3 regions of the Variovorax sp. PBL-E5 genome follow, and region 3 is predicted to be linked to each of the others. Evidence: riboswitches for the same ligand, from Rfam matches in the RefSeq annotation. Region 3 holds a riboswitch; each other region holds the start of a gene.
The links. Region 3 has a riboswitch for glycine ahead of gcvT (glycine cleavage system aminomethyltransferase GcvT). Riboswitches for the same ligand answer to the same signal wherever they lie in the genome.
Positions count from the first base shown of each region.

Region 1: linked by a shared signal. The riboswitch ahead of WDLP6_RS21050 (D-amino acid dehydrogenase) and the one ahead of gcvT (glycine cleavage system aminomethyltransferase GcvT) in region 3 are both predicted to bind glycine.
Region 2: linked by a shared signal. The riboswitch ahead of WDLP6_RS02410 (FAD-dependent oxidoreductase) and the one ahead of gcvT (glycine cleavage system aminomethyltransferase GcvT) in region 3 are both predicted to bind glycine.

Region 1 is NZ_LR594671.1:4,339,786-4,346,497, forward strand. It holds gene WDLP6_RS21020 (tripartite tricarboxylate transporter substrate binding protein) at 1-41, shown strand, start outside; gene WDLP6_RS21025 (D-2-hydroxyacid dehydrogenase family protein) at 47-997, shown strand; gene WDLP6_RS21030 (MFS transporter) at 999-2,297, opposite strand; gene WDLP6_RS21035 (hypothetical protein) at 2,407-2,763, opposite strand; gene WDLP6_RS21040 (hypothetical protein) at 2,773-2,940, opposite strand; gene WDLP6_RS21045 (PDR/VanB family oxidoreductase) at 3,243-4,199, opposite strand; glycine riboswitch at 4,355-4,444, shown strand; glycine riboswitch at 4,460-4,564, shown strand; gene WDLP6_RS21050 (D-amino acid dehydrogenase) at 4,652-5,956, shown strand; gene WDLP6_RS21055 (porin) at 6,342-6,712, shown strand, end outside.
Region 2 is NZ_LR594671.1:491,687-498,398, forward strand. It holds gene WDLP6_RS35440 (copper chaperone PCu(A)C) at 1-53, shown strand, start outside; gene WDLP6_RS02400 (PhaM family polyhydroxyalkanoate granule multifunctional regulatory protein) at 121-834, shown strand; gene WDLP6_RS02405 (FIST signal transduction protein) at 874-2,142, shown strand; gene WDLP6_RS02410 (FAD-dependent oxidoreductase) at 2,165-3,409, opposite strand; glycine riboswitch at 3,482-3,589, opposite strand; gene WDLP6_RS02415 (helix-turn-helix domain-containing protein) at 3,743-4,477, opposite strand; gene WDLP6_RS02420 (hypothetical protein) at 4,598-5,443, shown strand; gene WDLP6_RS02425 (MFS transporter) at 5,465-6,712, shown strand, end outside.
Region 3 is NZ_LR594671.1:2,182,184-2,188,895, forward strand. It holds gene gcvP (aminomethyl-transferring glycine dehydrogenase) at 1-2,888, opposite strand, end outside; gene gcvH (glycine cleavage system protein GcvH) at 2,926-3,300, opposite strand; gene gcvT (glycine cleavage system aminomethyltransferase GcvT) at 3,356-4,531, opposite strand; glycine riboswitch at 4,578-4,690, opposite strand; glycine riboswitch at 4,708-4,806, opposite strand; gene WDLP6_RS10700 (hypothetical protein) at 4,845-5,342, opposite strand; gene WDLP6_RS10705 (electron transfer flavoprotein-ubiquinone oxidoreductase) at 5,548-6,712, opposite strand, start outside.

The sequences.
Region 1 (6,712 bases), 2.2 Mb from region 3:
GGAAGAAGGCGATCGCGGAACTCCACATCCAGTTGCAATAGCCGCCATGCGCATCGTGATCCCCGACGACTACCAGGACTGCGTCCGCCACTTGGCCTGCTTCGCGAAGCTCGAGGGCCATGAGGTCACCGTGTTCAACGACACCGTGCACGATCGCCATGCGCTCGCCGAGCGGTTCCGCGATGCCGAGGCGATCGTGCTCACGCGCGAACGCACGGCCATCGACGCGGCGCTGCTCGATCGCCTGCCGCAACTGCGCCTGATCAGCCAGACCGGCCGCATCGCCGGTCATGTCGATGTGGCCGCCTGCAGGGCGCGCGGCGTGGCGGTAGCAGACGGCCGGGGCTCCGGTGCGGCGACGGCCGAGTTGACCTGGGCGCTGATGCTCGCGAGCCGGCGTCATCTGGTGGCCGAAGCCGTGCGCCTGCGCGAGGGCCTCTGGCAGGGTTCGCTGGGCCAGCAATTGAACGGCCAGCGGTTGGGCGTGTGGAGCTATGGCCGCATCGGCCGCCAGGTGGCCGCCTACGGCCGTGCCTTCGGCATGGCGGTCTGGGTCTGGGGCCGCGAGGACTCGACCGCTGCGGCACGTGCCGATGGCTTCGAAGTGGCTCCCTCGCGCGCGAGCTTCTTTGCCGACAGCGATGTGATCAGCCTGCACGTGCGGCTGAATACCCAGACGCGGGGCATCGTCACGGCGCACGACCTCGCACGGATGAAACCGTCGGCCCTGCTGGTCAACACCAGCCGCGCCGAACTCGTCGCCGAAGGCGCACTCGCTGCTGCACTCTGCGCGGGACGGCCCGGCTTCGCGGCGGTCGACGTGTATGAAAGCGAGCCCGTGCTCGGCGCCGCGCATCCGCTGCTCGCCCTGCCGCAGGCGCTGTGCACGCCGCATCTGGGCTATGTCGAGCGCGACAACTACGAGCGCTACTTCGGAATGGCGTTCGACAACATCAACGCGTTCGCCCGCGGGCAACGCGTCGGGTTCGTCGATTGACTCAGGCGCGCACCGGCTCTGCCGCCTGTTCCCCACGCGGATCGTGCCCGATGAGCAGCACGAGCACGAAGGCAACGACCGGCAGCAGCGCCAGGAACAACACGGCATAGAAGTCGTTGCCCATCCTGTCCTTCAGCATGCCGAAGATCGTCGGGCCGATGTAGCCGCCGAGGTTGCCGATGGAGTTGATCCACGCGATGCCGGCCGCCGCGGCGATGCCGCTCAGGAAAGCGGTGGGCAGCGTCCAGAACACCGGCAATGCGCTGAAGATGCCGAAAGCGGCCAACGTGACGGCAGCCATCTTCGGCACCGGGGCGCTGATTTCCGCCGCGGCCACCAGGCCGGCGAAGATGCAGGCCAGCGGCACCAGCACGAACCACTTGCGTTCGCGCCGCGCGTCGGACCAGCGAGTCCAGAACAGCATGGCGATCGCGCCGACGAGGTATGGGAAGGCATTGATGAAGCCGATCTCGACATTGCCGAGACCGCCGAAGCCCTTGATGATCTGCGGCAGGAAGAAGCCCAGGCCATAGAGCGGCACCGTGATGCCCATGTAGACGAAGCCCAGGGCGATCACGCGCCAGTTGAACAGCGACTGCGTCCACGAGATCTTGTGGATGGATTCGCGATTGCGCTGCTCCGCATCGAGCGTCTGCTGCAACCAGTCGCGCTCCTCGGGCGCCAGCCACTTCGCGTCCTTCGGCCGATCGGGCAGGTACATGAGCACGAAGAAGGTCAGCACCAGCGCGGGAATCGCTTCGAGGATGAACAGCCATTGCCAGCCGTGCAAGCCGCCGACGCCCTCCATGTTGAGGATGTAGCCGGAAATGGGCGAACCGATCACGGTGGAGATCGGAATGGCGAACATGAACCAGCCCACGATGCGGGCGCGGTACGCGGCCGGAAACCAGAGCGTGATGTAGAAGATCACGCCGGGAAAGAATCCGGCTTCGGCAATGCCGAGCAGGAAGCGCACGACGTTGAAACTCGTCGCGCCGCCCACCCAGGCCTGGGCCGCGGAGATCAGGCCCCAGCTGAACATGATGCGCGCGATCCAGCGGCGTGCGCCGAAGCGTTCCAGCGCCAGGTTGCTCGGCACCTCGAAGAGGAAATAGGCAATGAAGAAGATGCCCGCCGCGCTGCCGAAGATGGCGCTCGTGAAGCCCATGTCCTTGGACATCGAGGCGCCGGCGAAGCCCAGGTTCACGCGGTCCAGGTAGGCGATGAAGTAACTGATCATCAGCAGCGGCAACAGGCGCCAGCCGACTTTGGATAAGGTTCTCTGCTCGAGCGAATTCATGCGGTCTCCAAACTGTTGTTGTCGTGGTACCGGTTTCGGACCGGCCGGGATTTATACCCCGACCCACTCTTTCTCGCATGAAAGCGGCGCCCAAGCCGCTGCCCCGCGCTCAGGTTGGCGCGCAGCGGGCGTAGACCAGCGCGAGGTAGTCGACGTGCCTGCGCAGCACCTCGAGCTGCTGCAGCGTCGAGCCCTGGACCCGCTCGTCGGGGTCGAACTTCAGGCTGCCGTCCGGCATCAGGATGAAGTGCATTTCCGCGCGGGGCGCGCCGGTGGCGTTCAGGTAGCCGCAACCCGTGCGGGTGCTGCGGTTGTAGGTCACGTTCGAGAACGCCGCGACACCGGACGCGGGGAGCTTGCGCTTGACCTGCATCTCGACCTGCCACACCGGCCAATAGAACCACCAGGCGGCGGTACAACCGGCAAAGACGGCAAGGCCGACCAGGGTGCAGACGAGTGCTCGCATGACTTGCTCCTACTCAGGTGGAATGAAGCGCATGGCCACCCTGCCCAGGGCGGTCAGTTCGGTCACCGTCGCTGTCCCCTGGCCCGGCCTGGCGCCCGGCGTGAAAGAGACCTTGACCCAGCCGCCGTCCCTGAGCGTGCGCAGGTGCTCGATCTCCTGGGCATTCGTGAACGTCATGGGCAGCGGGCCCAGGGCGAGGCGTTGGAGCAGGCTGTAGAGCATCGGCTTTTATCCGACGAACGATCCGAAGGCCAGGTTTCCCTGCCTCCCCATCGAACGGTGGCCTGCATGTGACTTCATGTAGCCAATTGTAATTACATGTAGTACCTAAGAACTAATCATTTCACGTGATGCATTTCACACGGGGGCGCGTTTTAAGGGGTGTTTTGTCTGCCTCGGCGGCTGGCAGAGCGGCCGAGCGGCGGGAAGCGCTGCCCTGGCTGCAGGCGCTGGACAGGGGTTTCCTGCCGATGACCGGCTCAAAGATCGAGAACGAGGTGTTCGCCGACGCAGCCCGACACGCAAACCATCATCGTCCGGTTCGAAGCGCGCTCCTCGCTCGAGAGCACCGAATCCCGGTGCGCCGGAATGCCCTCGAGCACCCGTGTCTCGCAGGCGCGGCAGACGCCCTCGCGGCAACCGCAATCGGCGTCGATGCCGGCTTGGTGCAGGGCATCGAGCAGCGCGACGCCCGGCTGTACGGCAAGGGTCCGGCCGGTGCGCGCCAGCGTCACCGTGTAGGGATGCTGCTGCCGCGACACCCCGTGCCCCGCATCCGCCGCAAAGCGTTCGACATGGACCTTCCTGAAGCCGAGTTCCTCGCAGATGCGTTCGAAGGCAGCAATCATCGGCGCCGGCCCGCAGCAATAGAAATCGCTCGCCGCCGGTTCGCCCGAGAGGAATTCGCGCAGATCGGGCGGCCTTCCCTGCTCTTCGTCGAAGTGGAAGCTGACGCTCTTCGACGACCCGAGCCGTTCGCAGAATGCTGCCTCCGGCCGGGACCGCGCGCAGTACAGCAGCGACGCCGGCTTGCCCAGCGCCGCGAGCCGCTCGTGCATGGCGAGGATCGGCGTGATGCCGATGCCGCCCGCCAGCAGGACCGACCTCGACGCTTCGGTATTCAGCGGGAAATGATTGCGCGGCGGCGAGATGTCCAGCATCGACCCGACCGCGAGCCGCTCGTGGACATGGCGCGATCCGCCGCGGCTGTTCCTGTCGTTGAGGATGGCGATCCGGTAGCGATCGCCTTCGGTGTCCGGGTTCAGCAGCGAGTAGCTGCGGACCAGATCCGGCGCCAGGTGCAGGTCGATGTGCGCCCCGGGCTCGAAGACCGGCAACGCTTCTCGCGTGCGCGGACGCAGCTCGAGGCTCACGATGTGCCGGGCTTCGCGGCGGACGGCGCTCACCGTCACGTGCAAAAGAGAAGAGCTGTTCATGGTCGCTTCGCGTTTCGATATCCGATAGGGCAGAAGCGAAAATTGTCGAAGGCCGTGGACGAAAGAAAAAATCGTTCCTTTGGATGCGAGGCATCGCGCGAAGTGATGCATCGCGTCGCACGCGCTCATCGACCGCGCGCCCTGCTTCGGTTAGACTCGCGCTCGCAGGAGAGCAGGCCGCGCGAGCGGCCTCACCGAAGGCGCAAACTCCCATAAACGCTCAGGTCGGCTCACGTGATGAGCCCGTACTGCAACCATCGTCAGAGCCGTCTGGAGAGCCATCACGCCACGTGATGCACCGAAGGAGCAAGCCCGCTGCGCCGCAGAGGGTGAATCTCTCAGGTACCGAGGACAGGGGGAGCGGCAACTTGAACATGCGTTCCGGTTGCTTTTCTTTTTGCAGCATCCGTTTCGCCGTGTTCGAGCGCCAAAACCTCGAAGGGGTTCTTGACATGCGCGTGATCGTTCTCGGCGCCGGCCTGCTCGGCGTCACCTCGGCCTACTACCTCCAGCAACTCGGCCACGACGTGACCGTGATCGACCGGCAGGCCACGCCGGCCGCCGAAACCAGCTTCGCCAACGGCGGCCAGATCTCGGTCAGCCATGCCGAGCCCTGGGCCAACCCGAGCGCGCCGCTCAAGGTGCTGCAATGGCTCGGCAAGGAAGACGCACCCCTGCTCTTTCGCTTCCGCGCCGACATGCGGCAGTGGCTCTGGGGCCTGCAGTTCCTGCGTGAATGCACGCCGGCGCGCACCCGCCACAACATCGAGCAGATCGTGCGGCTGGGCACCTACAGCCGCGCGACGCTGCAGCAGCTGCGCCGCGACACCGGCCTCGACTACGAGCAGCGCACGCAGGGCATCCTGCACTTCTACACGACCCAAAAGGAATTCGATGGCGCGCTCAAGCCCGCCGAGCAGATGCGCGCACTCGGCTGCGAACGCCAGGTGATCTCGGCCGACGAAGCCGTGCGGCTCGAACCCGCGCTGGCTCATATCCGCCCGCAGCTGGCCGGCGCCACCTACACGGCCGAGGACGAGTCGGGCGACGCCAACCGCTTCGCGCGCGAGCTGGTCAAGCTCTGCCAGGCGGCCGGTGTGAGGTTCCTCATGAGCCACACGGTGACCGCGATCCGCGAGGCCGGCGGCAGCATCGACCACGTCGAGGCGACCGACAGCGAAGGCCGCTTCCAGCGCATCCGCGGCGATGCCTTCGTGCTCGCGATGGGCTCGCTCAGCCCCCTCTATGCGGCGCCGTTGGGCATCCGGCTGCCGATCTATCCGGCCAAGGGCTATTCGGTCACGCTGCCGGTCATCGATGCCTCGAAGGCCTATCAGGTCTCGCTCACCGACGACGAATACAAGCTGGTGTTCTCGCGCTACACCTCGGCCACGGGCGACCGCATGCGCATCGCCGGCACGGCCGAACTCAACGGCTACGACCGCGACCTGAACCGCGTGCGCTGCGAGGCCATCGTGCGGCGCGTCGAGCAGCTGTTCCCCGGCGCCGGCGACACGACGCAGGCCCAGTTCTGGACCGGGCTGCGCCCCGCCACGCCGAGCAACGTGCCGCTGATCGGCGCCACCCGGTTGCCGAACCTGTTCCTCAACACCGGCCACGGCACGCTGGGCTGGACGCACGCCTGCGGTTCGGGCAAGTCGATCGCGCGCATCGTGAGCGGACTCGCGCCGGAGGTGGATTTCGCCTTCACCGGCGCGACGCCGCGGCCGCCGGTCCTCGGCTTGCAGGGCGCGTAGTTGCGCCGGAGTGATGGCGCAGCTATTGCGCCATCACATGGCTGCCATCGGAAAGAACGATTTTCCCATCGGTCGTTCGCTCTCTATTCTCGGGCTGCACCTGGCGCTTCATTGATGCCTGCCGAACAATTCAAAGAGGTTCACCCGATGTCCCCACGGATCCATCCCCGCATCGCACTGCGCCGGCATTCGGTGTGGACATAGCGCATTGACGACGGCGGCGGCCGGTCGCGTTCGACCGCGCCCCGCGTCCGCAGGCAACCCGCCTGCACATCACGCCCTTTCTGCCCACAAGGCCCGCCGCGGCGGCCTCGGACAGGCGCGCGCGTGCGCGATCCCTGTGCGCTGCCGTGAGCCGGCCGTCGATTCCCAACGGAGACATGCAATGAAGAGAAAAATATGGCTGACATCGGTGGCGCTGGCCGCCGCCGGCGCGGCCTCGGCCCAGTCGTCCATCACCGTGTTCGGCACGATCGATACCGCGATCAGCGGCTACTCGAACCGCTCGACGGACCCGAACGGGCCGACGCTGCTGAACCCCTTCTACGTCAACCGGGGCAGCGTGACGACGAGCCAGACCGCGCTCACCAATTCCAACTATTTCGCCAGCCGCATCGGCTTTCGCGGCACGGAGGACCTCGGCGGCGGACTGGCTGCGAGCTTCTGGCTCGAAGCGCCGTTCTCGAGCGACGACGGACAGACCGGCATCACCACCTTCTCGCGCCGGTCCACTGTCAGCCTCTTGGGCGGCTTCGG
Region 2 (6,712 bases), 1.7 Mb from region 3:
GCACGGGCGCGGATGCCGGGGCGTCGGCGCACGATCACATGCACATGAAGTGAGGGTCTCGAAATCGCCATGCCTTGGAGTAAGCTGCCTGCACAAGAACCACCTGCCAGGAGATCTCCCATGAGCGATGCGAGCAAACCCTTTGCCTTCAGCCAGTTCGTTCCGGGCTTCGATTTCCTCAAGAACCTTGCGGGCGCCAGCGCATCGGCCGGCCCGAGCGCGGTGCCGGGCCTGCCGAGCCTGTCGAGCTGGGTGGCACCGACGCTGAGTGTCGAAGAGGTCGACAAGCGCATCCAGGAACTCAAGACCGTGCAGTACTGGCTGGAGCAGAACGGCCATGCGCTCAAGGCCACGATCCAGGCGCTCGAAGTGCAGAAGATGACGCTCTCGACATTGCGCGGCATGAACGTGCGCATGGAAGATCTCGCGAGCGTCTTCACGCGGCAGGCTGCCGCGCCATCGCCATCGCCTGCAGCAGCCCCGGCGCCGCGGCCGGCGGCAGCGCCCGAGGCGAAGGCCGAGGAAGCGCCGGCCGCTGAAGCGAAGCACACCGAGCACCCCCGGAAGCCGGCTGCTGCCGCGTCAGCACCGGACGCCGCCGGCGTCGTCGACCCCTTGCAATGGTGGGGCGCGCTCACGCAGCAGTTCCAGCAGATCGCGAGTTCGGCCTTGCAGGACGCCTCCCAGCTGAAGGTGCCCGCGATGGCCCAGCCGCTGGCCGATGCGGTCGGCAAGGCCATGGGCGCCGCACCCGGCAAGCCGGCACGCAAGACGCCCGCGGCCGCCGCGAAGAAGCCATCCGCCGCAGCCAGGCCGGCGGCGCGCAAGCGCTGACGAAGAGGTCGAACGGACCAGACAGAGAAAGCCGAGGCCATGAAACTGTTTCCCTCCGGTCATGCCACCCATCCGCAGTGGCGCATGGCGGCCGGGCTCGTGCTCGCCCAGCTGCGCGCGCAGATGGCGCTGCCCGACTACGCACGCGCACCCACGCTGGGCCTGCTCTACATCACCGACCACTACGCGGCCGATGCGCAGGAGATCCTCGATCACCTCGGCGCCGAGCTGCCCGAGATCACCGACTGGTCCGGCACGGTGGGCGTGGGCGTGGCGGCCAACAATGCCGAGTACTTCGACGAACCCGCGTTGAGCGTGATGCTGTGCCAGCTGCCGAGCGACCAGTACCGCGTGTTCTCCGGCGTCGCGCCTCTGGCCAGTTCCGAGACGAGCGGCTTTGCGCCGCACACGGCGCTCGTGCATGCCGACCCCGCCACGCAGGATCTCACCGAGCTGATCGCGGAAATGGCCGGGCGCACCGACACCGGCTATCTGTTCGGCGGTCTGTCGTCGGGGCGTGGCGGCGCCCTGCAGTTCGCCATCGGCGGCAACGGCAACATCCGCGGCCATGGCGCGGCGGGCGGCGTGTTCTCGGGCGGCCTCTCGGGCGTGGTGTTCGGCGAAGGCGTGCGGCTGGTCTCGCGCGTCACGCAGGGCTGTCAGCCGGTGTCGCGCGAACGCGAGATCACCGAAGCCGACGGCAACCTGCTGCTCAAGCTCGACGGCGAACCGGCGCTCGACGTGCTGCTGGCCGATCTGCATGTGTCGCTCGACATGCCGCAGCAGGCGATCGACGCGGTGCGCGCCACGCTGGTCGGTCTCGCCGATGCGGGCAGCGACGGCATCCGGCGCACCGGCGACCTGGGCGCCGACGTGCTGGTGCGGCACATCATCGGGCTCGATCCGACGCGTCGCGGCGTGGCGATCGCCGACGTCGCCGAAGCCGGCATGCGCATGACCTTCTGCCGCCGCAATGCGCAGGCGGCGCGCGCCGATCTCATGCGTGTCTGTGCCGAGATCCGCGAGGAACTCGAACCCGAGGAGCAGACGCTGGCGACGGCGCGCGCGGTCGCGGCCGGCGAGGCCGAGGCCGCGCCCCATCCCGCACGCCGCATCGCGGGCGCGGTGTACGTGAGCTGCTCCGGCCGCGGCGGCCCGCATTTCGGCGCGCCCGGCGCGGAGCTGCAGATCGTGCGGCATGCGCTCGGCGACGTGCCGCTGGTCGGCTTCTTCGCGGCCGGCGAGATCGCGCGGCATCACCTGTACGGCTACACCGGCGTGCTGACGGTCTTCATCGGCGCCGATTGAGCGCGAGGCGGCCTGCGCCGGCCTACATGCCGCGGAAGGCGAACTCGAGTTCGGGCCGCAGGCCGCTCATGATCCGGGCGATCGACTTGCCGGCGCCGCAGACGTGCACCCAGCCATGCGCGCCGGGCGCGGTGTTGAGGAACAGGTTGGGCAGCCGCGTCTTGCCGATCATGGGCAGCCCGTTCCGGCTCACCGCATGCCCGACGGTTTCGAGCGTGGCGTGCGCCGTGTCGGCGGCGCCGGGGAACAACTGCTCGAAGCGGCGCAGGATGGCGTCGAAGCGATCGGAGTCGGCTTCGCCTTCCTCGTCGAGGCGGTCGCGCGCGAAGCCCGAGACCCGCAGGGAATCGCCCGCCGGCGTCTCGATGCGCGTGATGCGCAGCTTGCCCTGGCGGTCCCGCAGGGTTACGCGCGGAGCGCGGGCGGCATCCTTGATCGGCATCGTGACGATGTACTCGCGCAGGTGGCGCAGCGGCATCGCGATGCCCAGTTGCTGCGCATGCGGCGCGCCGGCCGCGCCGAGCGCGAGCACATAGGCCTGGGCGCGCATGGCCGTGGGCCGGCCGCCGGCATCGCGCAGTTCGACGTGGTCGATGCGGCCCTCGCGCTCGTGCAGCGACACCACCGTGTGCTTCATCGCGAAGCGGACCCCGGCCGCGCGGCACAGGAAGACGAGGCTGGCCGCGAACTGGGCCGGATCGCGCGCCGGGTCGTCCTGCGTATAGGCCGCGCCGGCGAGGCCTATGCGCATCGCCTGCAGCGCCGGCTCGATGCGCAGCGCGTCCTCGGGCGAGAGCAGGCGTTCTTCGCAGCCCAGCCTGTTCCAGTGCGCGGCGCGGGCCGTGCGGTCCTCGAAAGCGGCAGCGTCCGTGTAAAGGCTCAGCAGGCCTGCGGTGCGCGCGCTCTGGGGCATGCCGGCTTCGTCGCTCAGCGCGCGCACGCTTTCGCGGCTGTAGGCGGCCAGGCGAACGAGATGCTCGAACGGATCGGACTTGCGGCGTTCGCCGATGGCACGGTCGAGCAGCCGGGCCAAGTGCCTTCGCAGGCGGCTGTACAGCGCCGATTCCTTGCGCTTCGTGCCGGCAGGGGATGAGGACAGTGCCGCCGGCTGCGCTGCGGCGCCTTCCTCATGGCGGTTCACGCGGCCGCGCGCCTTGGCCGCGGGGCTCGCGTGCCGGTCGACCACCGTCACCTCGTGGCCCAGCTGTTGCAGGTAGTAGGCCGATGCGACGCCGAGCAGGCCGGCGCCCAGAACAATCACGCGCATGTCCGTATCCTTTGGGGATGGCACGAACGGCGGGTGGCGGCGCGGATGGCGGCCTTCACCCGGGGTTCAGACTGCCGCTCCCCTGTCCTTGTACCTGAGAGATTCACCCGCGTGCGACCCGCAGCGGGCTTGCTCCTTCGGAGCGCCGCGTGCCGCGGCGGCTCTCCAGTCGGCGATTGATCAACAACGATGCAGTGACCGAATCGCCTTCGGCGATTCACCTGAGCGTTCATGGGAGTTTGCGCCATCGGTGGGATGGTGGGGATCATCCGCTTTTCTGCGATCGGTAGTCCAGCGCAGAAACCGGTTTCTTGAATCATGTGGGCGACCCGCTCAAGCCCGGCGCAGGCGCGTGAAAAGCTCGAATTCCCAGTTGCGCATGCCGAGCAGCAAGGTATAGCCCTCGCGTTCCTTGGGCGACAGCTTCTGGTCGGTCTGGTGCTGCTGGGCGAAGTCCTGGGCCACGCGCTGCAGGCGTTCGAGGAAGGCGGGCGCCAGCGAGCGGCTGATCGAGCCGTGGACCAGCAGCAGGCCTTCGGCCGGCCCGTCGAAGCCGCCCTTGTAGTAGTCGAGCACCACGTTCTCGCGGAAGAAATCCATCACCGGGCCATGCGGGCGCCAGCGGAAGGTCTTGGCCAGCTTGAGGCGGTAGCGGTTCAGCGGACGCAGCTCGATGATGCCGATGCGGTCGAGCTGGGCCAGGTAGCCGATGCACTCGGCCTGGCTGATCCGGTAGGCGGTGACGATCTGCTCCAGCGTCCACTGGCTCAGCACGTTGATCGCCACCAGCAGCAGCTTCTTGTCCTTGACCACGGCATTTTCCTGCTCGAGCGTCAGCTCCTTCAGCAAGGGCTGATCGTCGGCCACACGGCGGGCGAGTTCGGCGAAATCGATCTTGAGTGCGCGGCAGATCGCGTCGACCCGCGTGAGCGGCATGTCGCCCTTGGCGAGCATGCGCTTGACGCTGGACTCGGCCATGTCGAGCGACTTGGCGAGATCCGCATAGGTCATGCGGGCATTCTTGAGTTCGTTCTTCAGGGCCTGGACGAGGTCGACGGTGGTGCTCATGGGAAGAGTATTGCCTGTTGATACCAAGGGGCGTTGGAAATTGCTCCGTATCGATTTTCGATGCCCGAGAGGGGGTTGGCAACCTACATTCCGCCCCACCGCCACCCCACGGAGTCCGCCATGTCCCTGCTGTCTTCCCTTTCCCGCCGCGAGCGCGGCCTGCTGTCCGTGTTCGCGTTGCTGACCTTGGTTGCGGTCGCCGGGCCGGATCTGCAAGCGACCGAACTGCCGCCGGCCGTGTTCGCCGATACCCAGGCCTGGCACGGGCTGCCGAACGCGATGGATGTGCTCAGCAACCTGCCCTTCCTGGTCATCGGGCTCTGGGGCCTGCGCTGGCTGCACTGGCTCGACCGGGCGCATGAAGACGTGCTGGATGCGGTGCCGCTGCCGCCATCGATGGTCCATCCGCCGGTCAATGCCCTCGATTGCGCCTGGATGTTCTTCGCCGGCCTGATCCTCACCGCCGCCGGCTCGGCCTTCTACCACCTGCAGCCCGACGACCTGCGCCTGGCGGCGGACCGCGCCGGCATGGCGGTCGCCTTCGCGGGGCTGGTCGGCTTCGCCGTCTGCGAACGGGTCAGTGCACGCGCCGGCTGGCCGGCCGCGTGGTTCGTGCTGGCGGCCGGGCTGCTGGCGGTGGGTGTCTGCGAGGAGACGGGCAACATGCTGCCATGGGGACTGGTCCAGTTCGGCGGCATGGCGCTGGTGCTGACGCTGGCGCTCGGCAGGCCGATGCATGGCGCGGTCGGGCTCAGGCTCGGCTGGGTGGTCTTCTTCTATGCGTTGGCGAAGTTCTTCGAGTTCTCGGACGGCGCGATCTTCCAGGCCACGCATCAGCTGGTATCCGGCCACACGCTCAAGCATCTGACGGCCGCGCTGGCGGGATTGCCCGTGCTCCATGCACTGCAGGCCATGGGTCGTCGGACGCTGCGGCACAATCCGGGCGCGGCCGCAGTGACGGCCTGAGGAACCCGCAAGGGCATTCGCATGACCATCCCTGCCGACGCTTCCCTCGTCCTCGCGCCCGACGCGCCGGCGCACGCCAACCAGTTCGCGTTGCTGGGGCAGCGACGCTTCGCACCCTTCTTCTGGACCCAGTTCGCGGGCGCGGCCAACGACAACCTGTTCAAGTTCGCCTTCACGGTGATGGTGACCTACCAACTCCAGCTCGGCTGGATGCCGCCGGCGATGGCGGGGTTGGCGATCGGTGCGCTCTTCATCCTGCCCTTCCTGCTTTTCTCCGCGACCTCGGGCCAGCTCACCGACAAGTACGACAAGACGAAGATGATCCGCTTCGTGAAGAACCTCGAGATCGTGATCATGGGGATCGCGGCCTGGGGCTTCATGCGTGCGGATGCCGCGGTGCTGCTGGGCTGTGTGTTCCTGATGGGGCTGCATTCGACACTCTTCGGTCCGGTCAAGTACGCCTACCTGCCGCAGGTGCTGGAGGCGCACGAACTCACCGGCGGCAACGGCGTGGTCGAGATGGGGACCTTCGTCGCCATCCTGCTCGGGCAGGTGGCCGGCGGCCTCCTGGTCGCGGTGCCGCAGATCGGCCATACCGCGGTGGCGGTGGCCTGTGTGCTGCTGGCGCTGGCGGGGCGCGGCGTGGCGCAGGCAATCCCGCGCACCCCGGCCACCGACCCGGGCCTGCGAATCAACTGGAATCCCGTCAGCGAAACCTGGCACAACCTGAAGCTCGCCCACGGCAACCTGGTGGTCTTCCGCTCGCTGCTCGGCATCTCGTGGATGTGGTTCTTCGGTGCCGTGTTCCTGAGCCAGTTCCCGAGCTTCGCCAAGGAAGTGCTGCATGGGGACGAGCAGGTGGCATCGCTGCTGCTGGTGGTGTTCTCGGTCGGCATCGGCATCGGCTCGCTGCTGTGCGAGACGCTGAGCCGGCGCCAGGTGGAGATCGGCCTGGTGCCGCTGGGCGCGATCGGCATGAGCGTGTTCGCCATCGACCTGTATTTCGCCTCGCGCGCGCTGCCTGCCTCGGCGGAGATGGGGCTCGGTGCCTTCGTCGGCCGCTCGGCGCACTGGCATGTGATGGCCGATCTCGGCCTGCTGTCCCTCTTCGCGGGGCTCTACAGCGTGCCGATGTATGCGCTGATCCAGCTGCGCAGCCAGGCCACGCACCGGGCGCGGATCATCGCGGCCAACAACATCCTCAACGCGCTGTTCATGATCGCCAGCGCGGTCATTGCCGGCGCGCTGCTGAAGGCTGGCTTCACCGTG
Region 3 (6,712 bases):
ATCGGCACGCAGCTGCAGAACAGGTTGCGGTCGCCGTAGACGTTGTCGACACGGCCGATCGGCGGCCAGTACTTGCCTGCCTTGAGGCTGGCCAGCGGAAAGGCGCCGAGCTCGCGTGAGTAGGGCCGCGTCCATTCGCTGCCCAACAGGCTGGCCGCGGTGTGCGGCGCGTGCTTGAGCGGGTTGTCGTCCTTCGGCCAGACGCCTTCCTCGATGCGGCGAATCTCGCCGCGGATCGCGATCATCGCGTCGATGAAGCGGTCGAGTTCAGCCAGCGGCTCGCTCTCGGTCGGCTCGACCATCAGCGTGCCCGGCACCGGGAAGCTCAGCGTCGGCGCATGGAAGCCGTAGTCGATCAGCCGCTTGGCCACGTCCTCGGCCGTCACGCCGCTGGTGTCCTTGAGCGAGCGCAGGTCGAGGATGCATTCGTGCGCCACGTGGCCGTTGGGGCTCGCATAGAGCGTGGGGTAGTGCTCCTTGAGGCGCGCGCTGATGTAGTTGGCGCTCAGGATCGCGGTCTCGGTTGCGGCCTGCAGGCCGCTCGCGCCCATCATGCGGCAGTACATCCAGCTGATCGGAAGGACGGCCGCATTGCCGAGCGGCGCAGCCGATACGGCCCCTACGCCGTGCGACGAGATGCCGCCGGTCGCATGCCCGGGCAGATAGGGCACGAGGTCTTCGACCACGCACACCGGGCCCACGCCCGGCCCGCCGCCGCCGTGCGGAATGCAGAAGGTCTTGTGCAGGTTCAGGTGGCTCACGTCGCCGCCGAACTCGCCCGGTGCGGCCACGCCGACCAGCGCGTTCATGTTGGCGCCGTCCACGTAGACGCGGCCGCCGTGCGCATGCACGAGCTCGCAGAGCTCCTTCACGCGCGTCTCGAACACGCCGTGCGTGCTGGGGTAGGTGATCATCACCGCGGCCAGTCTGGCGGCGTGCTTCTCGCAGGCGCGCTGCAGGTCGTCCATGTCGACGTTGCCCTGCGCGTCGCAGGCGGTCACGATCACCTGCATGCCGGCCATCTGCGCGCTGGCCGGGTTGGTGCCGTGGGCGGAGGAGGGGATCAGGCAGATGTCGCGATGGCTGTCCCCCTGCGCCGCATGGAAGGCCTTGATCGCCAGCAGGCCGGCGTATTCGCCCTGCGAGCCGGCGTTGGGCTGCAGGCTGATGCCCGCGTAGCCGGTCGCCTCGCAGAGCCAGGCGCGCAGTTGGGCGTCGAGCTGCGCATAGCCCTGCAATTGCTCGGCCGGCGCGAAGGGATGGATGTTGGCGAACTCGGGCCAGGTGATCGGGATCATCTCGCTGGTCGCGTTGAGCTTCATCGTGCAGCTGCCGAGCGGGATCATGCTGCGGTCGAGCGCGAGATCCTTGTCGCTCAGGCTGCGGATGTAGCGCAGCATCGCGGTCTCGCTCTTGTGGGTGTTGAACACCGGATGCACGAGGAAGGCGCTGGTGCGGCGCAGGTCCTCGGGAATGCGCGAGACGACCGAGCCCGCGAGTTCGTCGAAGCGCGGCATCGGCGTGCCCGTCGGCACGAAGAGCGCCCACAGCGTCTCGATGTCGGCGCGCGTGGTGGTCTCGTCGAGCGAGATGCCCAGGTGATGCTGCAGCCCCTGACGCAGGTTGATGCTGGCGGCGTGCGCGCGCTCCAGGATCTTCGGCGCGTCGTCGCCGATCTTGACGGTGAGGGTGTCGAAGGCGCTGCCGTTGACCAGTTCACGGCCCATCTGCTCGAGGCCGGTCGCCAGCACGGCGGTGAGCGCGGCCACGCGTTGCGCGATGCGGCGCAGCCCATCGGGCCCGTGGTAGGCCGCATACATGCTGGCCACCACCGCGGGCAGCACCTGTGCCGTGCAGATGTTGGAGGTGGCCTTCTCGCGCCGGATGTGCTGCTCGCGCGTCTGCAGCGCGAGCCGGTAGGCGGGCTGGCCGTGCGTATCGACGCTCACGCCCACCAGGCGGCCGGGCAGCGAGCGCTTGAACGCGTCGCGGCAGGCCAGGTAGGCCGCATGCGGGCCGCCGTTGCACATCGGCATGCCGAAGCGCTGCGTGGTGCCGCAGACGATGTCGGCATCCCATTCGCCGGGCGGCGCCAGCAGCGTGAGCGCCAGCAGGTCGGCCGCAACGCAGAAGGCGGCCTCGCACTGGTGCGCATGGCCGGCCAGCGGACGCAGGTCATGCACCTGGCCGGTGGTGGCGGGGTACTGCGCCAGCACGCCGAAGAAGGCGCCGCTGGCCATCAGGTGCGGCAGGGTTTCCGACACCGTGCTGACCCGGACCTCGATGCCGAGCGGCACGGCGCGCGTGCGGATCACCTCGATGGTCTGCGGGTGGCAGTCGCCCGACACCAGGAACACGTTGCTCTTGCTCTTGACGCTGCGCCGCGCCAGCGTCATCGCCTCGGCCGCCGCGGTGGCCTCGTCGAGCATCGAGGCGTTGGCGATCGCCATGCCCGTGAGGTCGCAGACCATGGTCTGGAAGTTGAGCAGCGCCTCCATGCGGCCCTGCGAGATCTCGGCCTGGTAGGGCGTGTAGGCGGTGTACCAGGCGGGGTTTTCCAGCACGTTGCGCAGGATCACGCCGGGCGTGTGGGTGCCGTAGTAGCCCTGGCCGATGAAGCTGCGCGCCACCTTGTTCTTGACCGCGATGGCCTTGAGCTCGGCCAGCGCGTCGGCCTCCGTCGCCGGCGCCGGCAGACGCATCGGTGCGCGGCGGCGGATGGCCGGCGGCACGATGCCGTCGATCAGTTCGGCGCGCGACTTCGAGCCGATGGCGGACAGCATGGGTGCCTCGTCGGCGGCTTCGATGCCGATGTGGCGGGCAATGAATTCCTCGGCGTTCTCGAGATAGCGCAGCGAGGGTAAGGAGGTCTGGACGGGCGTCGGCATGGAGGGCAGTCGTGCGGTCGGGCAGGGAGGGGGCGAATCAGGCTTCGTCGGCGAATTTCTGATAGGCCGTGGCGTCGAGCAGCGCGTCGAGCTGCGCCGGCTCGCCGAGGCGCACCTTGAAGAACCAGCCGGCACCGGTCGGGTCGCTGTTGGCCAGCGAAGGGTCGGCGCGCAGCGCTTCGTTGACTTCGGTGATCTCGCCCGACACGGGCATGAACACGTCGGCCGCGGCCTTGACCGACTCGACCACGCCGGCGATCTCGCCCTGCGCGAAGGTCTTGCCGATCGGGGGCAGGTCGACGAAGACCACGTCGCCGAGCGCATCCTGCGCATGCAGCGTGATGCCGACCGTGGCGGTGTTGCCGTCCCCGGGCTGGACCCATTCGTGGTCCTTGGTGTACTTGATGGTCATGAAGGAATCTCCTGGAAAAAATGGGCCGCTTGAATGGAAGGAATCGGGTCGAGGCTCAGCCTCTGAAGTAGTGGGCGGGCACGAAGGGCATGGTGCTGACTTCCATCGGCACCGCCTTGCCGCGCACCATGGCCTGGATGCGCGTGCCGGGTTCGGCGTAGGCGAGCGCCACATAGGCCATCGCGACCGGCCGGTCGACCGTGGGGCCGAGCAGGCCGCTGGTCACGTGGCCGATCGGCTGGCCTTCGAAGGATTCGAGCAGCGTGCCGTCGCGCACCGGCACGCGTTCCAGCGCCACCAGGCCGACGCGCTTGCGCTTGAGCGTGTGGTGGTCGAGGTGGCCGGCCGTGCCGCTGGCGGCGACGAGTTGCGCCAGCACCTTCGCGGCGCCGGGAAAGCCGCCCTCGCGCGCGCCGCCGGCGCGGCGCACCTTCTGCATCGCCCACCCGAGCGAGGCCTCGACCGGCGTGGTCGTCTCGTCGATGTCGTTGCCGTAGAGGCACAGCCCCGCTTCGAGCCGCAGCGAATTGCGTGCGCCCAGGCCGACGGGCTTGACCTCGGCCTGCGCGAGCAGCAGGCGGGCCAGCGCCTCGGCGTCCTGCGCGGCGACCGAGATCTCGAAGCCGTCCTCGCCGGTGTAGCCGCTGCGCGTGACGAAGGCGGCGATGCCGCCGATCTGCACCGCACCGCCGGTCATGAAGACGAAGCGCTCGATCCCTGGCGACAGCCGCGCCAGCGTCGCCGCAGCCTGTGGCCCCTGCAGCGCCAGCAGGGCGTGGTCGGGCAGGGGCTGCACCTGGCAGCGTGCGCCGATCTTCACGGTGATGTGGGCGATGTCGGCCTTCTTGCAGGCGCCGTTGACGATCACGAAGAGCGAATCCTTGCCTTCGTTGAAGAACATCAGGTCGTCGAGGATGCCGCCGTCGTCGTTCAGCAGCAGGCCGTAGCGCTGCCGGCCGGCCGCCAGCCCGACGACGTCGACCGGCATCAGGGTTTCGAACGCGGCCGCGGCGTCGGGACCGACCAGCCGGAGCTGGCCCATGTGCGAGATGTCGAACAGGCCGGCGGCACTGCGCGTGTGCTTGTGCTCGGCCATCAGGCCGGCCGGGTACTGCACGGGCATCGAATAGCCGGCGAAGGGCACCATGCGTGCGCCGAGTTCCACGTGCAGGTCGTACAGCGGTGTCTTCTGAAGATCGTCACCGGATGCGGATGCGGATGAGGAGGCCAAGGCACTCTCCAAAAGGGGCAGTCTCGTTCCATGGCGCGAGCCATGGGCCACCCCTGCTGTCCGCTTTACCTGAGAGATTCGCCCCACGATCGGGGTTTGCTCCTTCGGTGGACGGCCCTGCGCTTGCGCGGCGGGCCGGCTCTCTCCAGCAAGGAAACGCGCGAAAAAGATCGGCGCTTCGTCAGTCCTTTTGCCTGAGCGTTCGGGCCCGTGGATCGGTGGGACCTGCGCCTTCGGCGGCTCCGCGGGGCGGGGCTCTCTCCTGACCCTGGTGAGTGTAAGGGATCGGTGGCGCCCGGCGCCGCCGATCGGTTCAATGCAGGGGCAGGGCGGGCAGCAGCTTGTCGATGCGCTCGCGGATCGATTCGGCGCGCTCGGCGCCGGCGGCCTGCTCGATCGCCTCGAGCATGGCGTTGGCCGTCGCCAGCATCGATTCGCGGTCGCGCGCTGCGCGCAAGGCCTCACGGAAGCGTTCGGCCAGCGGCGGGTCGCGCCGCACGAACATGCGCTCGCAGAGGTCGAACAGGAACATCCGCGTGGTGGCGAGCGACCGCTTGCCGTCGAAGACATCGGCGGCGACGGCCACGGCGGGTTCGGGCTGCGGGGCCGGCTGGCGGTGCTGCAGATAGCCGGTGTCCATCAACTGGGCCGCGACGCGGCTGGCCTGCTCGCGGCCGCCGAAGAGCTCGCCGAAGTCGGTCACCGAGCGATGGCCGTTGGCCATCAGCAGCAGGGCGCGCTCACGCTGGCCGAGGGTCCGGCGGCCGGGCTGGAGTTCTTGATGGGCCTTGTCGGTCTTGATGAGGAACATGGGATGCTGGCTTGCGGGCGAGCCTTGCAGCATCGGGGGTGGGTGTGACGGCTTTGTGAATGGGTGATTCGAAGGGTGCGATTTCTGTTGAGGCTGTCGGCCGGGGCGAATTCCCGGCTCCGGCCTCACGTCACGCGCAACGCACAGTTCAAAGGCCCGGTGCCCCCACCCCAACCCTCCCCCAGAGGAGGAGGGAGAAAGCCCGTCACATGCCGACGTAGTTCGGCCCGCCGCCGCCCTCGGGCGTCACCCACACGATGTTCTGCGTCGGATCCTTGATGTCGCAGGTCTTGCAATGCACGCAGTTCTGCGCATTGATCTGCAGGCGCTCCTTGCCGCCCTCATCCGGCACGAACTCGTACACGCCGGCGGGACAGTAGCGGCTCTCGGGGCCGGCGTAGTCGGGCAGGTTGATCCGGGTCGGCACCGTCGCGTCCTTGAGCGTCAGGTGCGCGGGCTGGTTCTCTTCGTGGTTGGTGTTGCTCACGAAGACCGACGACAGCCGGTCGAAGGTGAGCTTGTTGTCCGGTTTCGGGTAGGCGATCTTCTTGCTGGCCGATGCCCGCTTGAGGCGCTGGTGATCGGCCTCGGTGCGGTGAATCGTCCATGGGATGTGGCCGCGCAGCACGAACTGCTCGATGCCGGTCATCACCGTGCCGACCGCCAGGCCCTTCTTGAACCACTGCTTGAAGTTGCGTGCCTTGTTGAGTTCGGTGCGCAGCCAGCTCTTCTCGAAGGCCGCGGGGTAGGCCGTGAGTTCGTCGTGCTGCCGGCCGGCCATCACGGCCTCGTAGGCCGCGTCGGCCACCAGCATGCCGGTCTTGATGGCGGCATGGCTGCCCTTGATGCGGCTCGCGTTCAGGTAGCCGGCCTCGCAGCCGACCAGCGCGCCGCCGGGGAACACCGTCTTGGGCAGCGAGAGCAGGCCGCCGGCGGTGATCGCGCGTGCGCCGTAGCTCAGGCGCTTGGGCGCCTTGAGGCCCTTGTCCTGGCCTTCGAAATACCAGCGGATGTTGGGATGCGTCTTGAAGCGCTGGAACTCCTCGAAGGGGCTCATGTAGGGGTTCTGGTAGTCGAGCCCGACCACGTAGCCGATGATCAGCTGGTTGTTCTCGGCGTGGTAGACGAAGGAGCCGCCATAGGTGTCCGACGGCAGCGGCCAGCCTGCGGTGTGGATGGCCAGGCCCGGCTCGTGGCGCGCGGGATCGATCTCCCACAGTTCCTTGATGCCGATGCCGTAGGCCTGCGGATCCTTGCCCTCGTCCAGCTTGTACTTCGCGATCAGCTGGCGCCCGAGATGGCCGCGCGCGCCCTCGGCGAACACGGTGTACTTGGCGTGCAGCTCCATGCCGAGCTGGAAGTTGTCGGTC